2 linked regions of the Metabacillus sp. KUDC1714 genome follow. The protein of the gene in region 1 binds, or shares a complex with, the protein of each later gene. Links are inferred from orthologs where the notes say so. Each region holds a gene or a part of one and is shown in the gene's direction. Other genes may lie near its edges.

Evidence for each region.
Region 2: the proteins of arsC (region 1) and trxA are in contact, whole or in part, in an NMR structure (PDB 2IPA), measured with the Bacillus subtilis proteins. The link is inferred for Metabacillus sp. KUDC1714 from one-to-one orthologs.

The regions. Positions count from the first base shown.
Region 1 is NZ_CP055263.1:2,626,508-2,637,023, forward strand. The notes cover bases 4,645-7,470. They hold arsC (arsenate reductase (thioredoxin)), read left to right. Parts: upstream 4,645-5,760; coding sequence 5,761-6,180; downstream 6,181-7,470. Other genes in these bases: HUW50_RS12550 (arsenic transporter), read left to right, coding at 4,645-5,735; arsD (arsenite efflux transporter metallochaperone ArsD), read left to right, coding at 6,275-6,634; arsA (arsenical pump-driving ATPase), read left to right, coding at 6,656-7,470. Outside these bases: HUW50_RS12520 (alpha-D-ribose 1-methylphosphonate 5-triphosphate diphosphatase), read left to right, coding at 1-78; HUW50_RS12525 (DapH/DapD/GlmU-related protein), read left to right, coding at 96-704; phosphonate C-P lyase system protein PhnL, read left to right, coding at 729-1,442; HUW50_RS12535 (PHP domain-containing protein), read left to right, coding at 1,471-2,331; HUW50_RS12540 (SpoVR family protein), read left to right, coding at 2,491-3,906; HUW50_RS12545 (ArsR/SmtB family transcription factor), read left to right, coding at 4,077-4,421; more of HUW50_RS12550, read left to right, coding at 4,437-4,644; more of arsA, read left to right, coding at 7,471-8,428; trxB (thioredoxin-disulfide reductase), read left to right, coding at 8,447-9,394; HUW50_RS12575 (protein-tyrosine phosphatase family protein), read left to right, coding at 9,409-9,837; HUW50_RS12580 (adhesin), read left to right, coding at 9,859-10,134; HUW50_RS12585 (hypothetical protein), read right to left, coding at 10,433-10,516. UniProt on the Bacillus subtilis protein: Catalyzes the reduction of arsenate [As(V)] to arsenite [As(III)]. In vitro, can dephosphorylate para-nitrophenyl phosphate (pNPP).
Region 2 is NZ_CP055263.1:381,420-391,924, reverse strand. What follows is about bases 1-2,815. They hold trxA (thioredoxin), read left to right. Parts: upstream 1-1,158; coding sequence 1,159-1,473; downstream 1,474-2,815. Other genes in these bases: uvrC (excinuclease ABC subunit UvrC), read left to right, coding at 1,786-2,815; HUW50_RS01965 (electron transfer flavoprotein subunit alpha/FixB family protein), read left to right, coding at 1-965. Outside these bases: more of uvrC, read left to right, coding at 2,816-3,558; HUW50_RS01950 (aspartate kinase), read left to right, coding at 4,107-5,336; HUW50_RS01945 (YslB family protein), read right to left, coding at 5,398-5,889; HUW50_RS01940 (succinate dehydrogenase cytochrome b558 subunit), read left to right, coding at 6,361-6,969; sdhA (succinate dehydrogenase flavoprotein subunit), read left to right, coding at 7,002-8,768; sdhB (succinate dehydrogenase iron-sulfur subunit), read left to right, coding at 8,765-9,526; HUW50_RS27380 (acyl-CoA thioesterase family protein), read left to right, coding at 9,943-10,131; spore germination transcription factor GerE, read left to right, coding at 10,266-10,490. UniProt on the Bacillus subtilis protein: Participates in various redox reactions through the reversible oxidation of its active center dithiol to a disulfide and catalyzes dithiol-disulfide exchange reactions.

The DNA.
Region 1 (10,516 bases):
CAGACAGTACTTGTTAATGGGAAAGTAGTTTGTCAAATGAACTATCAAATGCCGCTAACTGTTGGCGGAAGAGTGTAAGAAGGAGATTATGTCATATGATAAAGCAATTAGGGGTAAAACCAACAATCCATGCTAGTGCACAAGTAGAAAATAGTTTCATAGGAGAGTGGACTGAAATTGGTCCAAATACCAAAATAGAAGAATCATATTTTGGAGATTATAGTTACACTGCAGGAGATGCAGAGATTATATATTCATCTATTGGAAAGTTTTGTTCAATTGCTTCTCATGTTCGAATAAATCCAGTGAATCATCCAATGTGGAGAGTAACACAACATCATCTTACTTATCGATTAACTCAATATGATCTGGCAGATCATGACGATACTGATTTTTTTGACTGGCGAAGAGAACATCATGTTAATGTGGGACATGATGTATGGATTGGTCATGGAGCGATTATTATGCCAGGAGTCACGATTGGAACAGGCGCTGTAATTGGTGCAGGATCAGTTGTCACAAAAGATGTCCCTGCTTATACCATTGCTGTTGGTGTGCCTGCAAAGCCAATTAAAAGGCGGTTTTCAGAGGAAGTAGCAGACAAGATTATGAGAATAGAATGGTGGAATTGGGATAGAAGACTGATTGAAGAACGATTTAGTGATCTCAATAATATAGAGAATTTCATTTTGAAATATTCGTAAAGTAGTTAAAAAGGAGGGAAATAAATGGCAGAGCTGCTAAGTATGAAGGAATTAGAAAAGACATTCATTATGCATTATTTACATGGGGAACATGTAGTAGGCTGTAAGAATATTAGTTTTGATTTGAATGAGGGCGAATTTATCGGAATTACAGGAAAAAGCGGTGCAGGAAAATCAACAATATTAAAAACAATTTACCGTACATATTTACCGACAGGAGGAAAACTCATTTTTCACTCTGATCAGTATGGGTCAATTGATCTTGTCACAGCTACCGAGCGTGAAATGATCGCATTACGTAAAAAGGAAATAGGATATGTTTCTCAATTCCTTAATGTGATGCCGAGAGTGACTGCTTTAGAAGTTGTCATGGATGCCATTTTAGAAATGGGAGTTAGTGCATATGAAGCAGAAGAAAAGGCAAAAAATATGTTGGCTCATTTTCGTTTACCAGAATCATTGTGGGATTCATTTCCAAAGACATTCAGTGGTGGAGAAAAGCTTCGGTTAAATTTAGCTCAAGCAATGGTGAAAAAACCCAAGTTATTGTTGCTTGATGAACCAACTGCTTCATTAGATGAGGCATCAAAACGATCAGTAAAAGAAATGATTGAACAGCTCAAACAGTCAGGAACGAGTATGATTGGTATCTTTCATGATCTTGAATTTATGGAATCGGTTGTAGACTCACATTATCATCTGGAAAATGGTGTCTTGAACAAAAAAATGGTTGTTTGAAAATTTTTCTAATGGAGCTGATCTACATATGATCGATTTACATTGTCATACAAATATATCGGACAATTCTTTTTCAATTGAGGAAGTCATTGGGCTTGCTAAAGACAAAGGTGTTAAGCATTTAGCCATTACCGATCACGATACAACAAAAGGTCTTCTTCAAGCCATCCAAATTGGACAAACCTTAGGCGTAGAAATTATTCCCGGAATCGAGATTTCTGCTTATGATTACGAGCGAAACAGACGTGCACATATATTAGGTTTGTATATTACTCCTAACCATCCATCGATAGCTGAATTGTGCGGACCATTAGTAGCCAAAAGGCATGAGGCATCATGGCAAATGGTGAAACTGATTAAAAATGCTGGATATGATATTAAATGGGAAGAGGTTAATGCCCTATGTGAAGGTGGAACTGGGGTGTATAAACAACATATTATGCATGCATTATTAAACAAAGGCTATACGGACAAAATCTATGGTGATCTATATCAAAAGCTATTTAAAAGAGGGGGAACTTTACAGGAAAAAGGGTTAGCCTTTGTTTCAATTGATTACATTGACGTATTAGATGCCATTCGCGTGATTAAAGAAGCGGGAGGAATTCCGGTCCTAGCCCATCCTGGACAATTTGATAATTTTTCAGCTGTCGATGAGTGGGCCCGTGCAGGCCTTGAAGGAATAGAAGTATTACATCCATTGCACGATAATAAAGATGAAATTAAAGCAAGAACTATTGCTGAGAAATTGAATCTTATTCAAACAGGCGGATCTGATTTTCATGGATTTTATGGAGAATCTTCAAATAACTACATTGGATCTAAAAGTATTGGCTTTGAGCATTTCAATCAATTGCTTGAACGAAAAAAAGTTCTGCAAATGAAATAATAACGAGACCCTCCCATGTTGATGTAGATGCATGAGGAGGGTTTTCATTTTGTTATTTTTCATTTTTAAAGATAAAAACTTATTCATCTGAAAAATACAACCTCATGTTTCGCTAATACCGCTCATACACTATGTTAAGAATAGCTTAGGGGGGAGACCATGAAAGATGCTGATCAAAAGGCCCTTGAATATGCAATTGGTGAAATAACTGAGATTGCAAAAGGATTTGGGCTAGACTTTTACCCAATGAGGTATGAAATCTGTCCTGCTAATATTATTTATACATTTGGCGCATATGGTATGCCAACGAGGTTCTCACACTGGAGCTTTGGTAAACAATTTCATAAAATGAAGCTCCAATATGATCTTGGATTAAGTAAAATTTATGAGCTAGTCATTAATTCTGATCCTTGTTATGCCTTCTTATTAGACACAAACTCCCTGATCCAAAATAAATTAATTGTCGCCCATGTATTAGCGCATTGTGATTTCTTTAAAAATAACGCTCGTTTTAGTAATACAAAACGAGAAATGGTTGAAAGCATGGCAGCAACAGCAGAACGAATTAAAAATTATGAGATTGAGTATGGAAGACATGAAGTAGAAACATTTTTGGATGCTGTTCTTTCTATTCAAGAGCATATTGATCCCTCACTAGTACGTCCGAAACTTGCATGGACAATTGATGATATTGATATCGAAGAAGAAGAGATGAAAACAATCACACCTTATGATGACCTTTGGAAGCTTGATCAAAAACAAGATCTAAATCGTTCAATTAAAAAGAAAAAACGTAAACTTCCACCATCTCCAGAAAAAGATATTCTCTTATTTATCGAGGAATATAGTCGTGAGCTAGAGGATTGGCAGCGTGATATATTAACGATGATGCGTGAAGAAATGCTGTATTTTTGGCCACAGCTAGAAACAAAAATCATGAACGAGGGCTGGGCTTCGTATTGGCATCAACGGATCATCCGTGAGCTTGATTTAACATCTGATGAATCAATCGAATTTGCAAAATTAAACGCAGGTGTTGTTCAGCCATCTAAAACTAGTATTAATCCTTACTATTTAGGATTAAAAATCTTTGAAGATATTGAGGAGCGCTACAACAACCCAACAGAAGAGATGAAAATGTTTGGGGCAACACCAGGATCTGGTCGAGACAAAATGTTTGAAGTACGTGAAGTTGAATCAGATATATCGTTTATTCGTAATTATTTAACGAAGGACCTTGTCATGCGAGAAGATATGTATTTGTTCCAGAAACAGGGGCGTGATTATAAAATTGTTGATAAAGAGTGGGAAGCGGTCCGAGACCAGCTCGTAAGTATGCGTGTAAATGGTGGATTTCCATACATTACTGTAAATGATGGAGACTACTTGAAAAATAATGAGCTTTATTTAAAACATTGGTTTGAAGATATTGAGTTGGATCTTAAGTATTTGGAGAAGGTTCTACCTTATGTGTATCAGCTATGGGGGCGACCAGTTCATATGGAAAGTGTGCTAGAGGATAAGCCAGTGTTGTTTACGTATGATGGTAAAAGTATTTCTAGAAAATATCTATAAGTGGAGAGAGTCACTGAGATTTCAGTGGCTTTTTTAATGGTATAAAATTATAGCTGTCTATCTGCATAAATTAAGAAGATGCTTCTAATAATAAAAACACATCATTTCTATTGAATATATAAGTAAATTATTATATATTAATATACGGATAATCATTGGAGGTGTATTAAATGCTAGAAACTACGATTGAAATAGAAAAGGCTGCAACAATTCTAAAGCTTTTAGGTGATAAAACAAGACTAACAATGGTGAAAATGTTAGATTCAAATGATTGTTGTGTTTGTGAGTTTGTTGAAATCTTTAAAGCAAGTCAGCCGGCAATTAGTCAACATCTTCGTAAACTAAAAGATGCAGGGATTGTGAAAGAAACGAGAAGAGGGCAGTGGATCATCTACTCGTTAAATAAAAATAGTGATTACTATTCACTAGTTCAAAATATACTTGAACACCTTCCTAACCAAGATTATCGAATAAAAGAATTAGAGGAGCAAGGATTACGAATCTCGTGTGAATAATGGAGGGGTTAACAAATGACATCAGTAATTTTAGCATCAGTCATCTTTTTACTCACACTTACACTAGTCATATGGCAACCAAAAGGATTATCAATTGGCTGGTCTGCTTGTAGTGGTGCCATATTAGCTTTACTAGTAGGTGTTGTAGATTTTAAAGATGTAATCGATGTAACATCAATTGTTTGGAACGCGACCTTAGCCTTTATAGCCATTATCATTATTTCTCTAATACTAGATGAAATTGGCTTCTTTGAATGGTCGGCTCTCCACATGGCTAGAGCAGCTAAAGGTAATGGTATTAAAATGTTTGTATATGTAAGTATTCTTGGAGCTATTGTAGCTGCATTCTTCGCAAATGATGGAGCTGCTTTAATACTTACACCAATTGTTTTAGCAATGGTAAGAAATTTAAACTTTAGTGAAAAAATGGTCTTTCCATTTATTATAGCTAGTGGATTTATCGCAGATACTACCTCTCTTCCATTGGTTGTAAGTAACTTAGTTAACATCGTATCAGCTGACTTTTTTGGAATTGGATTTGTTGAGTTTGCATCTAGAATGATCATTCCAAATTTATTCTCTTTAGGTGCAAGTATCTTGGTTTTATTTCTCTTTTTCCGAAAGAGCATTCCAAGTAATTACGATATATCTCAATTAAAAAAACCTGTTGAAGCAATTCGTGATGAAAAGATGTTCAAATTGTCTTGGGTTGTTTTGGGTATATTACTTGTTGGATATTTCGCAAGTGAGTTTATTGGAATTCCTGTTTCGTTTATCGCAGGTATTGTTGCCATCTTCTTTCTATTTATGGCAAAAAGAAGTCCTGCGGTTAACACAAGAACAGTTGTTAAAGGAGCACCTTGGGCAATTGTATTTTTCTCAATTGGAATGTACGTAGTTGTTTACAGTTTGCGAAACGTTGGTTTAACAAATGTTTTAGCAGATTTAATCCAAGTGACAGCTGATCAAGGTTTATTTGTAGCAACAGTGGGAATGGGATTTATCGCTGCCATTTTATCTTCTGTCATGAATAACATGCCAACTGTTATGATCGATGCACTTGCCATTTCTGATACAAATACAACTGGTGTAATAAGAGAAGCACTTATTTATGCCAATGTGATTGGTTCTGACTTAGGACCAAAAATAACACCAATTGGTTCACTTGCCACTCTATTATGGCTACATGTTTTATCATTAAAAGATGTGAAAATCTCTTGGGGTACTTACTTTAAAACAGGAATTATCTTAACCATCCCAACATTATTTATTACACTTGTTGGTCTATATATTTGGTTACTTATCATCCATTAATCTTATTTAAAAAGGAGCAATTAACATGTCTAAAAAAACAATTTACTTCTTATGTACTGGGAATTCTTGCAGAAGCCAAATGGCAGAAGGCTGGGCGAAAAAACACTTAGGTGATGAGTGGGAAGTGAAAAGTGCTGGTTTAGAAGCACACGGTTTAAATCCGAATGCAGTTAAAGCAATGAAAGAAACAGGAATCGATATTTCGAATCAAACATCTGATGTGATTGATCCTGAAATTTTAAATAATGCTGATTTAATTGTTACACTTTGCGGTCATGCGGCAGACAATTGCCCAGTTACTCCTCCACATATTAAACGTGTACATTGGGGCTTTGATGATCCAGCAAAAGCTGAAGGTACAGAAGAAGAAAAATGGGCATTTTTCCAACGTGTTCGTGATGAAATTGGAGAAAGAATTGAACGTTTCGGAAAAACTGGAGAATAATAAGAAAAACGAAAGCCGTGAGAAACCCTCTCGGCTTTCACTTTAACTAATGTATAAGTAAATTCTTATATCTTAATAAAGGGGATGAAAAGATATGAAAGTTGAAATATTTGACCCTGCGATGTGCTGTTCAACAGGTGTATGTGGACCAAGTGTTGATCCTGAATTAACTCGTGTAGCATCAGCCGTTTATTCTCTAGGAAAAAAGGGTTTTGAAATTAACCGATACAATCTAACAAGCGAACCTAATGCGTTTGCAGAGAATAATGAAATAACCAGAATACTAAATGAAAAGGGTCCTGATGCACTTCCTGTAACACTAGTTAATAACCAAGTTAAAAAAGTAGGAGAATATCCAACAAACGAAGAACTTTCCGAATGGTTTGGTGTTAAGACAGCTGAATTAAAAGAAAAACCTAAGGTTAAATTATCGATTGATTTAAAGCAACTGTAATACAAGGGAAGAAGGGATATAATGTATCAGCCTTTTAATCCAAAAAGTATCGAGACTCCATATTTATTCTTTACAGGTAAAGGTGGGGTTGGAAAAACCTCTACTGCTTGTGCATCAGCTGTTGCTTTAGCTGATGCAGGGAAAAAAGTATTGCTGGTCAGTACAGATCCAGCTTCAAACTTACAGGATGTATTAGAAGTTGAATTAACGAATACACCTAAGTTCGTTCCAAACGTACCTAATCTTTCTGCTTGTAATTTAGATCCAGAAGAAGCTGCGATAAATTATCGCGAAAAGGTAGTAGGACCATACCGTGGTAAATTACCTGAATCGGTGGTTGCCACAATGGAAGAGCAACTTTCTGGTGCTTGTACGGTTGAAATTGCTGCTTTTGATGAATTTACAAATTTGTTAGCAGATTATTCAACTGTAAGCGAGTATGACCATGTTATTTTTGATACTGCACCAACTGGACATACATTAAGACTGCTCCAATTGCCAACTGCATGGACTGGATTTCTAGAAGAAAGTACACATGGTGCTTCCTGTTTAGGTCCTTTATCTGGTTTGGGGGAAAAGAAAGATTTGTATTCAAAAACAGTTGATGTATTATCTGACCCCATAAAAACAACATTATGTTTGGTTTCAAGACCTGAAGTTTCATCCATTAATGAAGCAAAGCGAGCATCAGTTGAATTAAAGGGAATTGGAATAACAAATCAAACGCTTATTATGAATGGTGTGTTACAAACTCATATTTCGGACGATGCGGTCTCTTCTGCTTTTTATCATCGTCAGCAAAATGCATTGAAACAAATTCCTAATGAATTAAAACAAGTGCCGATCTATTCGTTACCATTTGTGTCCTATCCCTTAACAGGTATTCAAAACCTTCGTTATTTATTTAAACAGTATTCTTTATCTGAGTCAGAAGAGGTAAGTGGTTTAGATTCCAACCTCTCCTTAAATAGACTAAATGATGTAATTGATGATTTATCAAGCACAAACAAAAGAATTATTTTTACCATGGGAAAAGGGGGTGTAGGGAAAACAACAGTTGCATCAGCAATTGCAGTTGGACTTACAGAAAAAGGACATAAAGTCCATTTAACAACAACAGACCCTGCCTCCCATATTCATTACATGTTTGAAAATAGTGATATTAATAATGATCTAACAATTAGTGCCATTAATCCAATTGAGGAAGTTGAAAAGTACAAGAAAGAAGTTCTTTCAAAAGCAAGTGAAGAGCTAGATGAAGAGGGTCTTGCCTACTTACAAGAAGACTTAAATTCACCCTGTACAGAAGAAATTGCTGTATTTCGAGCATTTGCCGAGGTTGTTGCAAAATCAGAACAAGAAATTGTCGTGATTGATACAGCACCGACAGGACACACTTTGTTGTTATTAGATTCTGCACAGAATTACCATAAAGAACTTGCTCGTTCGACTGGAGAAGTACCTGAAAGTGTGAGCAAATTGCTTCCAAGGTTAAAAAAACCACAAGAAACGAGTGTAGTAATTGTTACTTTAGCTGAAACTACACCTGTTTTAGAAGCTGCGAGACTTCAAGAGGATTTAAAACGTGCAGAAATTCAACCAGTATGGTGGGTAATTAATCAAAGTTTATTTGCTACAAAAACCAAAGATCCTATTTTAATGGGTAGAGCTTCATCTGAAAAAAAATGGATCCAAAAGGTTAACGAGGAATTAGCAACTCGTTCTGCCATCATTCCTTGGATTAGCGAAGAGAAGATAGGATATGACGAAATCAAAGAGTATGTCAGATCATAACATATTTGGAGGATCACTATGGAGAAAGTCATCATTTTAGGAACTGGACCAGCAGGGTTAACTGCTGCAATCTATTTAGCAAGAGCAAATATGAATCCTATTGTTATTGAGGGGGATCAACCAGGGGGACAATTAACACTAACAACTGAGGTTGAGAACTTTCCTGGTTTTATTGATGGTATTACGGGACCAGAACTAATGGATAACATGAGAAAGCAAGCAGAGCGTTTTGGAGCAGAATTTAAAAGAGGATGGGTAACTGAAGTTGATTTATCTAAGAAACCATATCGCTTACAAGTCAATGGTATAGGTGAAATCGAGACAGAATCACTTATTCTTTCAACAGGTGCTTCCGCAAAACTTTTGAATATACCAGGAGAGAAAGAGAACATAGGTAGAGGTGTAAGTACCTGTGCAACGTGTGACGGATTTTTCTTTCGAGGTAAAAAAGTTATTATTGTTGGTGGTGGAGATTCTGCGATGGAAGAAGCAAATTTCTTAACGAAGTTTGCAAGTGAAGTTGTTATAGTTCATAGAAGAAATGAGCTTCGTGCTTCAAAAATCATGCAGGATCGTGCAAAAGAGAATCCAAAAATATCTTGGGAACTTAATCAAACACCGCTAGAAGTAACGGCAGGAGAAAATGGTGTTACAGGATTAAAAGTAAAAGATAATGAAACCAATGAGGAAAAAATTATTCAAACTGATGGTATTTTCGTTGCAATCGGTCATACGCCAAATACATCATTTTTAAATGGTCAAATTGATACCGATGAAACAGGATATATAAACGTTATACCTGGAACAACTGAAACCAATATACCTGGTGTTTTTGCTTGTGGAGATGTACAAGATAAAAAATACCGTCAAGCAATAACAGCTGCGGGTACTGGATGTATGGCAGCTCTAGATGCTGAAAGATATTTAGAAGGAAATGCAGTTCATGATTGGAGCAAATCATTGTAATAGGAGGAGTTAATATGACAACAAAGAATTACCATGAATTATTGAAAGATCGTATTTATATCGGTGGTGCAGATGATATTCATGATGTGATGAAAAATGAAAAGGTCGATGTAGCATATGATTTAAGAGCAGAGGCACCAAAAGAAGAATCACCGTATAATCGTGTGCATAGTCCAATTGTGGATGACGCTGATCAACAGGATGTATCGGTTAAGAAATCGATTGATCATGTAGTAAATGCATATAATGAAGGGAAAAATGTGTATTTTCATTGCCAAGGAGGTAGTAACCGTACAGGTACTGTTGCAATTGGCACACTTTTAGCTTTAGGAAAAGCAAAGACAATCGAAGAAGCAGAAGGTATTGCAAAAACTGCACGACCAAAGATTAATGTAAAACCAGAAATGAAAGAAACGTTAAAAAGAATCTATCCAAATGCATAATAAAGTATAGGGGGAAAAGTAATGAAAATTACTGATGGAGCGAAAGAATTGTTAGAAAACTTTTTAAATGAAAAAGGTGCAGAAGGAATTCGACTTACTTCTGTTGCTGGGTGCTGTGGTCCTCAATTTACGATCTCTTTAGATGCACCAGAGGAATCTGATATCGTAAAATCAATTAACGGAATCAAAGTGGCTATCGATTCACAAATTACTGGAACGGATGAATTAACATTAGATAAAGAACAAAATGAAAATGGTACAGGATTAGTTTTATTAGGGGCTAGTGAATGCTGTTAAAAGAAATATTTATTTTTTAACAAAGGGAGTCAGTGACTTCCTTTGTTAAAATTTTCTCGATAATCGTTACAAAGTCAGGACGCTGGCATTATAGTGATACAAGTAAAAAATAATATGCATCATGGATGGCTAAATGGTGTAAATAATATAAGATGAAAATAACTTTTTCCTAGTGTTCCTCCATGAATTACAGTAAAAGATTTACAACCCCTTAATAATAATAAAAGGTCTCGTTTTAATGAGACCTTTCTAAGTTATTTAATCAGTAAACCTTACAACCAATTTGTTTTTTGTTTTTCTAACAACAATTTTTCTTTTCGTCCTCATTTGTACTAGACACATTCTTTTCTACAGAAGTAGAAGTATTGCTTTCTTTTACTTC
Region 2 (10,505 bases), 2.2 Mb from region 1 along the record:
TACTTGTATTAGGTGAGGTTCGTGATCAAGCTTTACGTAATGTTTCATTTGAAGCAATTGCAGCAGGAAAAACAATTTCTGAAGGGGGAGAAGTTGTTGCGGTATTAGTGGGTGAGAACATCGGTTCATTATCATCAGAATTGATTCATTATGGTGCAGATCGAGTAGTGACGGTAGAGGATGCAAAGCTTAACACATATACACCAGATGGATACTCACAAGCAGTATTAGCTATTATTCAAGAAGAAAGACCAGAAGGAATCGTGTTCGGTCACACCGCACTAGGAAAAGATTTATCTCCTAAAATTGCCGCAAGATTAAACTCAGGATTAATTTCTGATGCTACGGCAATTGAAGTGACAGGTGGAAATGTTGTATTCACTCGTCCAATCTATTCAGGAAAAGCATTTGAGAAAAAAATTGTTACTGGAGGAATTATTTTTGCCACAATTCGACCTAATAATATTACTCCACTAGCCAAAGATGAAGCACGAAGTGGAGATATAACCTCATTAGCAGTAACAATTAAAGATTTACGGACAATCGTAAAGGAAGTTGTACGGAAAGCTTCTGAAGGAGTTGATTTATCAGAAGCTAAGGTCGTTATAGCTGGTGGCCGAGGGGTAAAAAGTGAAAATGGCTTTGAACCTCTAAAAGAATTAGCAAATGTTTTAGGTGGTGCGGTTGGAGCATCTCGTGGCGCATGTGATGCGGACTACTGTGATTATTCGTTACAAATCGGCCAAACAGGTAAGGTTGTAACACCAGATCTATACATTGCATGTGGTATCTCAGGAGCAATCCAACACTTAGCTGGAATGTCAAACTCTAAAGTTATTGTTGCAATTAATAAAGATCCTGAAGCAAATATATTTAAAGTTGCTGACTACGGAATCGTAGGTGACCTATTTGAGGTAGTACCACTTTTAACAGAAGAGTTTAAAAAGCTAAAAATACATGCATAATTTCTAAAGCACGCAGGCCAGCGTGCTTTTCTTTTTAGTATCCATTACATAGCTAAGATTTTCATGAGAAAACAAACCATGTTTTGTTATAGAAACATTGGGAAAAGTATTAGTGAAGCATATTGTTAGCTTACTTTAAAAGTGAGTGCTATACTTTAAACATATTTTACCCTACAAATTAGGAGGAATTACAATGGCAATAACAAATGTAACAGATCAAACATTTTCAAATGAAACAAACGAAGGTGTCGTATTAGTAGATTTTTGGGCACCATGGTGCGGACCTTGTAAAATGATAGCTCCAGTTCTAGAAGAACTTGATTCAGATATGGGCGACAAAGTGAAAATTGTTAAGGTTGACGTTGACGAAAACCAAGAAACAGCTGGTAAATTCGGCGTTATGAGTATCCCAACATTACTCGTACTTAAAGATGGTGAAGTTGTTGATAAAGCTGTAGGATATCAACCAAAAGAAGCACTTGCTGAAGTAATAAACAAACATGTATAAAATTTTGGATTGACTTTTGTCAGTCCTTTTTTTTACCTCGAAAGTATCCATTTAGTGGAATATATTATTTCTCCTAAAGCTATGAGCTAAGTTTTGATAATGTATTCACTTTTCTTTAGCAACCAATAATTGCTCAGGAAATGATTGTATGTACTACGACTATTTAACATAGTACGAAAGTATCGAGACATGGTAAAATTAGTTTAGTTAATAATGGACAATAATCCGCTATTTTAATGCTACTCATTAATGTAGGGGATTACTGCCTATTTAAGAGGGTTAACTTTTAACATTTAGTAAGGAGTGTTTGCTATGAAGGATCAAATAAAGGAAAAGCTTGCACTTCTTCCTGATCAGCCTGGTTGCTATATTATGAAGGATCGCCAGGGGATAGTCATTTATGTAGGTAAAGCGAAAGTATTAAAAACAAGAGTTCGATCCTATTTTACAGGATCACATGACGGGAAAACATTACGATTGGTAAATGAAATTGTTAATTTTGAATATATCGTGACATCGTCCAACTTAGAAGCATTAATACTAGAATTAAATCTTATTAAAAAGTATGATCCGAAATATAATGTGATGTTAAAGGATGATAAAACTTATCCATTTATTAAAATTACGAGCGAGCGTCATCCACGATTACTCGTTACAAGACAGGTTAAAAAGGACAAAGGTAAATACTTTGGACCATACCCTAACGTTCTATCTGCTCGTGAAACAATTAAGCTTTTAGATCGATTATATCCGCTTAGAAAATGCTCCACATTACCTGATCGGGTATGTCTTTATTATCACATGGGACAATGCTTAGCTCCATGTGTAAATGATGTATCAGTCGAAACGAATCGTCATATAGTAGAGGAGATTTCAAAGTTTTTAAATGGTGGATATAAAAAGATAAAAGAAGAACTATCTGATAGAATGATGAAAGCCTCAGAGGAATTAGAATTTGAGCGTGCAAAAGAATTTCGAGATCAGATTCTCCATATTGAAGCTACGATGGAAAAGCAAAAAATGACATTAAATGATCATGTAGATCGTGACGTATTTGGCTATGCATATGATAAAGGGTGGATGTGTGTACAAGTCTTTTTTATTCGCCAAGGAAAGCTTATCGAAAGAGATGTATCAATGTTCCCAATATACGATAGCCCTGAACAGGAATTCTTAACGTTTTTAGGGCAATTTTATTCAAAAGCAAATCATTTTGTACCAAAGGAAATTTTATTACCTGATAGCATTGAATTTGATTTAGTTGAAAAGCTATTAGACGTGACTACTCTTCAACCTAAACGCGGCAAAAAGAAGGATTTAATTTTATTAGCTCATAAAAACGCAAAAATCGCTTTAAATGAAAAATTTTCTTTAATCGAAAGGGATGAAGAAAGAACAATTAAAGCTGTTGAAAATCTTGGAGATAAGCTTGGGATTCAAACTCCACTTCGTATAGAAGCCTTTGATAACTCAAATATCCAGGGGACAGACCCTGTATCTGCAATGGTTGTGTTCGAAGATGGAAAACCTGCAAAAAAACATTATCGTAAATATAAAATTAAAAGTGTTCAAGGTCCCGATGACTATGAATCGATGAGAGAAGTTGTGAGAAGACGTTATAGTCGTGTTCTGAAGGATGATCTTCCTTTACCGGATTTAGTAATCATTGATGGAGGGAAAGGACATTTAGCTGCTGCACAAGATGTATTGGAAAATGAATTAGCATTAGATATTCCTGTTGCAGGTCTTGTAAAGGATGATAAACATCGGACCTCTGAACTAATAATCGGTTCCCCTCCTGCATTTATCCAACTTGAGAGAAATAGTCAGGAATTTTATCTTTTACAAAGAATTCAGGATGAGGTCCATCGTTTTGCAATTACCTTCCATCGTCAATTGAGAGGTAAAAATGCACTCCAATCGATCTTAGATGATATTCCTGGTGTTGGTGCTCAAAGAAAGAAATCACTTCTTAAGCACTTCGGATCGTTAAAGAAGATGAAGGAAGCTAGTGTAGAACAATTTAAAGAAGCTGGTATGCCTGAAAATATTGCCAAGCTAATCTTTGATCATTTAAAAGATTAGACACTGTTAATTTTAAAGCGCATATTCTCATTTTGGTGTTTACTGATCGAGTAACCGTGAGGCAATAAATCACCCTATATGTAGCTTATTGATAGTATTAAATAAGCCGCTTGCGCTTTTCTTAAAAGTTTGGTAAACTTTTAAATAATTTCATATTTGATCGTTAGTTTGTTAAATGATGGTAGAGGTGCGAATTTTAAGAGTAGCCTGTTTGAGGAGTATGGTCTCCAATGATAACTGGTGAAAGGAATGTTCGCCGAAGTGAGTAAAGCACCATTTGCTTTAGTTGCTGGTTTTACATTTAAGAGATGTAAAATTGTCAAGAAATCTATTTCTTGGAGAGCTATCTCATTGTAAGAAACGAAGTTTTTTTTCGTTTAGTAAGCAATGGGATGTTTTTCGTCTCATTGCTTTTTTATTTGCAGTCGAAGCTATCCAATCAGTACTAAACATTCTTGCATAGCACAAATGTTACTAATTGAATAGTTGCTCTAACCTTCTAGCAAACAGGGTTCGATCATGAAAATTAACAGAAGGGTGAGATTAATTTGGGTATTATCGTTCAAAAATTTGGTGGTACATCAGTTGGTACTGTTGAAAGAATCTTAAATGTAGCAAACCGTGTCATTCAAGAAAAAGAAAACGGGAATCAATTAGTTGTCGTTGTGTCAGCAATGGGGAAGTCAACCGATCAGCTTGTTGGTCTTGCAGGGCAAATTACTGAGAGACCTAGTAAGCGGGAAATGGATATGCTTCTTACAACCGGTGAACAAGTGACAATATCATTGTTAGCAATGGCATTACAGGAAAAGGGACACGATGCTATTTCATTTACTGGTTGGCAAGCAGGAATTCAAACAGAAGCAAGACATGGCAATGCCAGAATTACAAATATAAACCCTGACGCGATAAAGAAAGAATTATGTGCTGGGAAAATTGTCATTGTTGCAGGCTTTCAGGGCTTTTCAGACGTCCAACAAATAACAACTCTTGGCAGAGGTGGTTCAGATACGACAGCAGTTGCTCTTGCAGCCGCCTTAAATGCTGATAAATGTGATATTTATACAGATGTAACAGGTGTATATACAACAGATCCAAGATATGTAAAAGGTGCTCGTAAGCTAGAAGCAATTTCATATGATGAAATGTTAGAGCTAGCTAATTTAGGAGCGGGTGTTCTACATCCAAGAGCAGTCGAATTTGCGAAGAATTACAGCATTCCATTAGAAGTTCGTTCGAGCATGGAAAATGAACGTGGTACGATCATTGAGGAGGAAACAAACATGGAGCAAAACTTAGTTGTGAGAGGGATTGCATTTGAAGATCAGGTAACAAGAGTCTCAGTTTTAGGGCTAAGAAATGAATTGACGACACTTTCTACTATTTTCTCAACTTTAGCTAAGCAGGGCTTAAATGTCGATATTATCATTCAAAGTACAACAAGTGACAATAAAACGTCGATCTCATTTTCTGTTAAAACAGGTGATCTTGAGGATACAATTTCAATCCTTGAGCAACATAAGTCTGTATTGAATTATGAAAAAATTGAATTTGAATCTGGTCTAGCAAAAGTATCAATTGTTGGTTCTGGTATGGTGTCAAACCCAGGTGTTGCTGCAGAAATGTTCGAAGTATTAGCTAACGAAGGAATCGAAATTAAAATGGTTAGCACATCTGAAATAAAAGTTTCAACAGTATTGTCAGCCGAGGATATGGTGACAGCGGTTGATATTCTTCACAGTGCATTTGAACTTTCTAAAGAAGTTGCTAAGGTATAAAAATAAAAAAGAAAGAGGGTGACTAAATGTTTTTTGAGACATTGAGTCACCCTCTGTAGTTTTAACCTTTACGAGCGCTGCGTTTCCCTATAGAAGGTTCTTCTAATATTTGGTCTTTTTGGTCCCATTGTGCTGTAAAAACCACTTTATTAGAACGTTTTTTTACTTGTTCGTATGTTTCGGTAATGTACTTGTTCATCGATTGTAGCTGTTCTGCAATAAAACCAGCTTCTAACTGAAATGTACATTCATTTGTCTTTTTTAATCTGATAGCAATGAGCTCTCCACCTAGCTCGAATTCCATCTCATTCTTTTTGTTCTGTAGTAAAGTGAGATTTCCCCATCCAGCAGCTTCAAAAAATGCGGATATTTCTTCGATTGATTGAACAGGATATCTACGAGCTAATCCTTTTCCAGCCCAATACAGCATTTGAGGATGATCAGACCCGAGTATATCTGGGAGCAAGACCTCTCTAAGTATTTCTAGTCCGAATGCTGGTGCTTGGATATCCTTTAATTCTTCGATATTAACGAGTACTAATTGTTTGTTCACGGAATTCCCCTCTTTCTATGGTTTATTATATAACAAGTAGTGTAGTGAAAAACATGTAATATTAAGTAAAAGAAGGTTGAAATTTTATTAATAGTAGGGGAACTTATGTTTTTAAATTTAATATTTATTAATAATGATAGTTAAATAAAAAAGGTAACGTTGTTGAATTTACACTATATTGATAAAATAAAATTAAAGGAAAGTAGGATTTGTCGAAAAATTAAAATTTATGAACACGTTTTCTTGACGCTCATACGTTATGGGAGTAAAATGTATTTGTTACATTTTATCTTTTGTAAGGTGGCAGAATTTGATTTTTGTCTACCTTTTAATGCCCATTATGTTTTACATACAATCAATGGTGACCACTATTGATTAAAGTTTAACTTTATCAGGAAAAGATAATTAGGTGAAAAATGAAAAAGTTGAGTTAAAAACTGGGCGCAATATTGAAACTAGGGGGTAAGTTTAATGGCTGGAAACAGAGAGTTTGTGAATCGTAGACTGCACTCATTATTAGGGGTAATTCCTGTAGGCCTCTTTTTAATTCAGCATCTTGTTGTCAATCACTTTGCAACAAGAGGTGCAGAGGCATTTAACAAAGCAGCTCATTTTATGGAGATGCTTCCTTTTCGCTATGTATTAGAAGTGGTAATTATCTTTCTACCAATTTTATACCATGCAATTTACGGAGTTTACATTGCTTTTACAGCTAAAAACAATGTAAGTAATTATGGGTTTCTTCGCAACTGGCTATTTATGCTACAGCGTGTATCAGGTATAATTACATTCATTTTTATCGCTTGGCACGTTTGGGAAACTAGAATAGCAGCTGCACTTGGGGCACAGGTAAACTATGACATGATGGCTTCAATTTTAAGCAGTCCTTTTATGCTAGCATTCTATTTAATTGGAGTTATTTCAACCGTATTCCATTTTGCTAACGGATTATGGTCATTTGCTGTTAGTTGGGGAATTACCGTTACTCCACGCTCTCAATTGATATCTACCTATGTAACGCTTGCAATCTTTATAGCGTTATCAATTGTGGGAGTTCGAGCAATATTTGCATTCGTCTAATCCAGTAATAGCTATTAAAAGGAGTGGGCTTAATGAGTAAAAGTAAAATTATCGTTGTCGGAGGCGGATTAGCCGGTTTGATGGCTACTATGAAAGCCGCTGAAGCTGGCGTTCAAGTAGATTTATTTTCATTAGTACCTGTAAAACGTTCACATTCTGTATGTGCACAGGGTGGAATAAACGGTGCTGTAAATACGAAAGGTGAAGGAGATTCACCTTGGGAGCATTTTGATGACACAGTATACGGTGGAGACTTTTTAGCTAATCAACCGCCAGTTAAAGCATTGGCAGATGCAGCTCCATCAATCATTCACCTATTTGACCGATTGGGTGTTATGTTTAATCGTACTCCAGAAGGATTACTAGATTTCAGACGTTTTGGTGGCACTCAGTATCATCGTACAGCATTTGCTGGTGCAACAACAGGGCAGCAATTACTTTATGCACTAGACGAACAAGTTAGACGCTATGAAGTTGCTGGTCTTGTTACAAAATATGAAGGCTGGGAGTTTTTGGGTGCAGTAATTGATGATGACGGTGTTTGCCGTGGAATCACAGGTCAAAACCTTACTTCTATGCAAATTGAATCATTCCGTGCTGATGCTGTTATTATGGCAACAGGTGGACCTGGTATTATTTTTGGTAAATCAACAAATTCAATCATTAACACTGGTTCTGCTGCTTCCATTGTCTATCAACAAGGAGTTACCTATGCAAATGGTGAATTTATTCAAATTCATCCAACAGCAATCCCCGGTGATGATAAGCTCCGTCTTATGAGTGAATCAGCGCGTGGAGAAGGTGGACGAGTTTGGACGTATAAAGATGGAAAACCATGGTATTTCCTTGAAGAAAAATATCCTGCATATGGTAATCTAGTTCCACGTGATATTGCAACACGTGAAATCTTCGATGTTTGTGTGGAACAGAAGCTAGGTATTAACGGCGAAAACATGGTGTATCTAGATTTATCTCATAAAGATCCAAAAGAGCTTGATATTAAATTAGGTGGTATTATTGAAATCTATGAAAAATTCATGGGTGAAGATCCACGTAAAGTTCCAATGAAAATTTTCCCTGCTGTGCACTATTCTATGGGTGGACTATGGGTTGATTATGACCAAATGACAAATATTCCTGGATTATTTGCAGCTGGTGAGTGTGATTACTCTATGCACGGAGCAAATCGTTTAGGTGCAAACTCATTACTATCAGCAGTTTATGGTGGTATGGTTGCAGGTCCGAATGCAGTGAAGTATATCAAAGGTCTTGAAAAGAGTGCAGAGGATCTTTCATCATCTGTATTTGACGGACACGTGAAGCGAGAAGAAGAAAAGTGGAATAATATCATGAACTTAGATGGTAATGAAAATGCTTACGTTCTTCATAAGGAATTAGGAGAATGGATGACAGATAATGTTACTGTTGTTAGACACAATGATAAGCTGCTTAAAACTGATGAGAAATTACAAGAGCTTATCGAACGCTTCGATAAAATTAATATTAACGACACAGCTAAATGGAGCAATCAGGGTGCAGCATTCACTCGTCAATTGAAAAACATGCTTCAATTATCACGTGTTATAACACTTGGTGCCTACAATCGTAACGAAAGTCGTGGCGCACATTATAAACCAGAATTCCCTGAGAGAAATGATGAGGACTTCTTAAAAACAACTATGGCTACACATACGGGAGATCGTACAGCACCTGAATTTAACTATGATGATGTTGACGTATCATTAATTAAACCACGTAAACGTGATTATTCAAAAAGCAAAGAGGGGGATAAAAAATGAGCGAGAATAAAGTAGTTCAATTTATTATAACCCGTCAAGAATCACCAGAAGCAGCGCCTTATCAGGAAAAATTTGAAATTCCATATCGCCCGAATATGAACGTTATCTCAGCACTTATGGAAATTCGTAGAAATCCTGTAAATGCGGAAGGGAAAGAAACAACTCCTATTAACTGGGATATGAACTGCTTGGAGGAAGTATGTGGAGCTTGTTCGATGGTAATAAATGGAAAGCCTCGTCAATCTTGTTCAGCGCTAGTTGACCAACTTGAACAGCCAATCCGCCTTGAACCAATGCGTACATTCCCTGTAGTACGTGACTTGCAAGTTGATCGGAAGCGCATGTTTGATTCACTTAAGAAGGTTAAAGCTTGGATTCCAGTTGATGGTACGTATGATTTAGGTCCTGGACCACGTATGCCTGAGAAAAAACGTCAATGGGCATATGAATTATCAAAATGTATGACATGTGGTGTGTGCTTAGAGGCTTGCCCAAATGTAAATAGTAAATCTAATTTCATTGGTCCTGCTCCTTTATCACAAGTCCGTTTGTTTAATGCTCATCCAACTGGTGAGATGAATAAATCAGAGCGTCTTGAAGCAATTATGGGTGATGGTGGTTTAGCGAACTGTGGAAATTCACAAAACTGCGTGCAGTCGTGTCCTAAGGGGATTCCTTTGACAACATCAATCGCAGCATTAAATCGTGATACAACGATACAATCATTCCGTAATTTCTTTGGTAGTGACCAAGGTTAATTGTTTTATATGAAGAAGGGCTGACTTTTTAAGTCAGTCCTTTTTCTGCAAGATAAGGCATTACATTATTGGCTAGCTAAAACGTTAAACGATATTTATTGGCATTAGAAATATGTGTTGTGAAAGAAAGGAACATTTTGAAAAGTATTTCATATATTGACTGTTTTGACGAATCGTACAGAAATAGTTTTTCTTTTTCCTATCTAATAAAAATTAGATTTTCTAAAACAGATATGTTTGGACATATGAACAACACGGCTCCTTTTACATACTTTGAAGAAAGGAGGATCTAATTTTTTAAGAAAATTGGCATATGCAAGCCTGGATGAGTTCAAATGGATAAAAATTCCAGTTGTTGCCAACTTACAATGTGATTTTTACAACAAGGATTTTTTGATGACGAAATCACCTTATGTGTGAAAATAAATCGAATTGGAACATCATCTGTTGATTTGAATTACTTAGGAATAAATCAAAACAGGGAGAGTCTTTTTGTAGGGCGAGGAACTGTCGTACAGATTGCAAAGCATACGGGCAAAAGTGTTCCGTGGTCTCAAGAAGATAAAAAGAGAATGCACGAATTAGAAGAACTAGCAAAATTGTAAAAAATAGACGTTGTTTAGGATATTTTCCTTCATCTTTCTGTCACAGTGGCCCTTGGAAACACATAGTATATGTTGACTAAATATATACCCATACGTTTGATCAGCTCTCACCTTAGCAAGGAGGGTTACAATACTTGAAAGAGAAAGAGTTTCAATCAAAGCCATTACTCACGAAAAGAGAGAGAGAAGTATTCGAATTGTTAGTTCAAGATAAGACAACAAAGGAGATTGCTAGCGAGCTCTTCATAAGCGAAAAAACGGTTCGGAACCATATCTCGAATGCGATGCAAAAGCTTGGTGTTAAGGGACGTTCTCAAGCGGTTGTTGAGCTCCTTAGAATGGGTGAACTAGAGCTCTAACCAATACCGGCTACC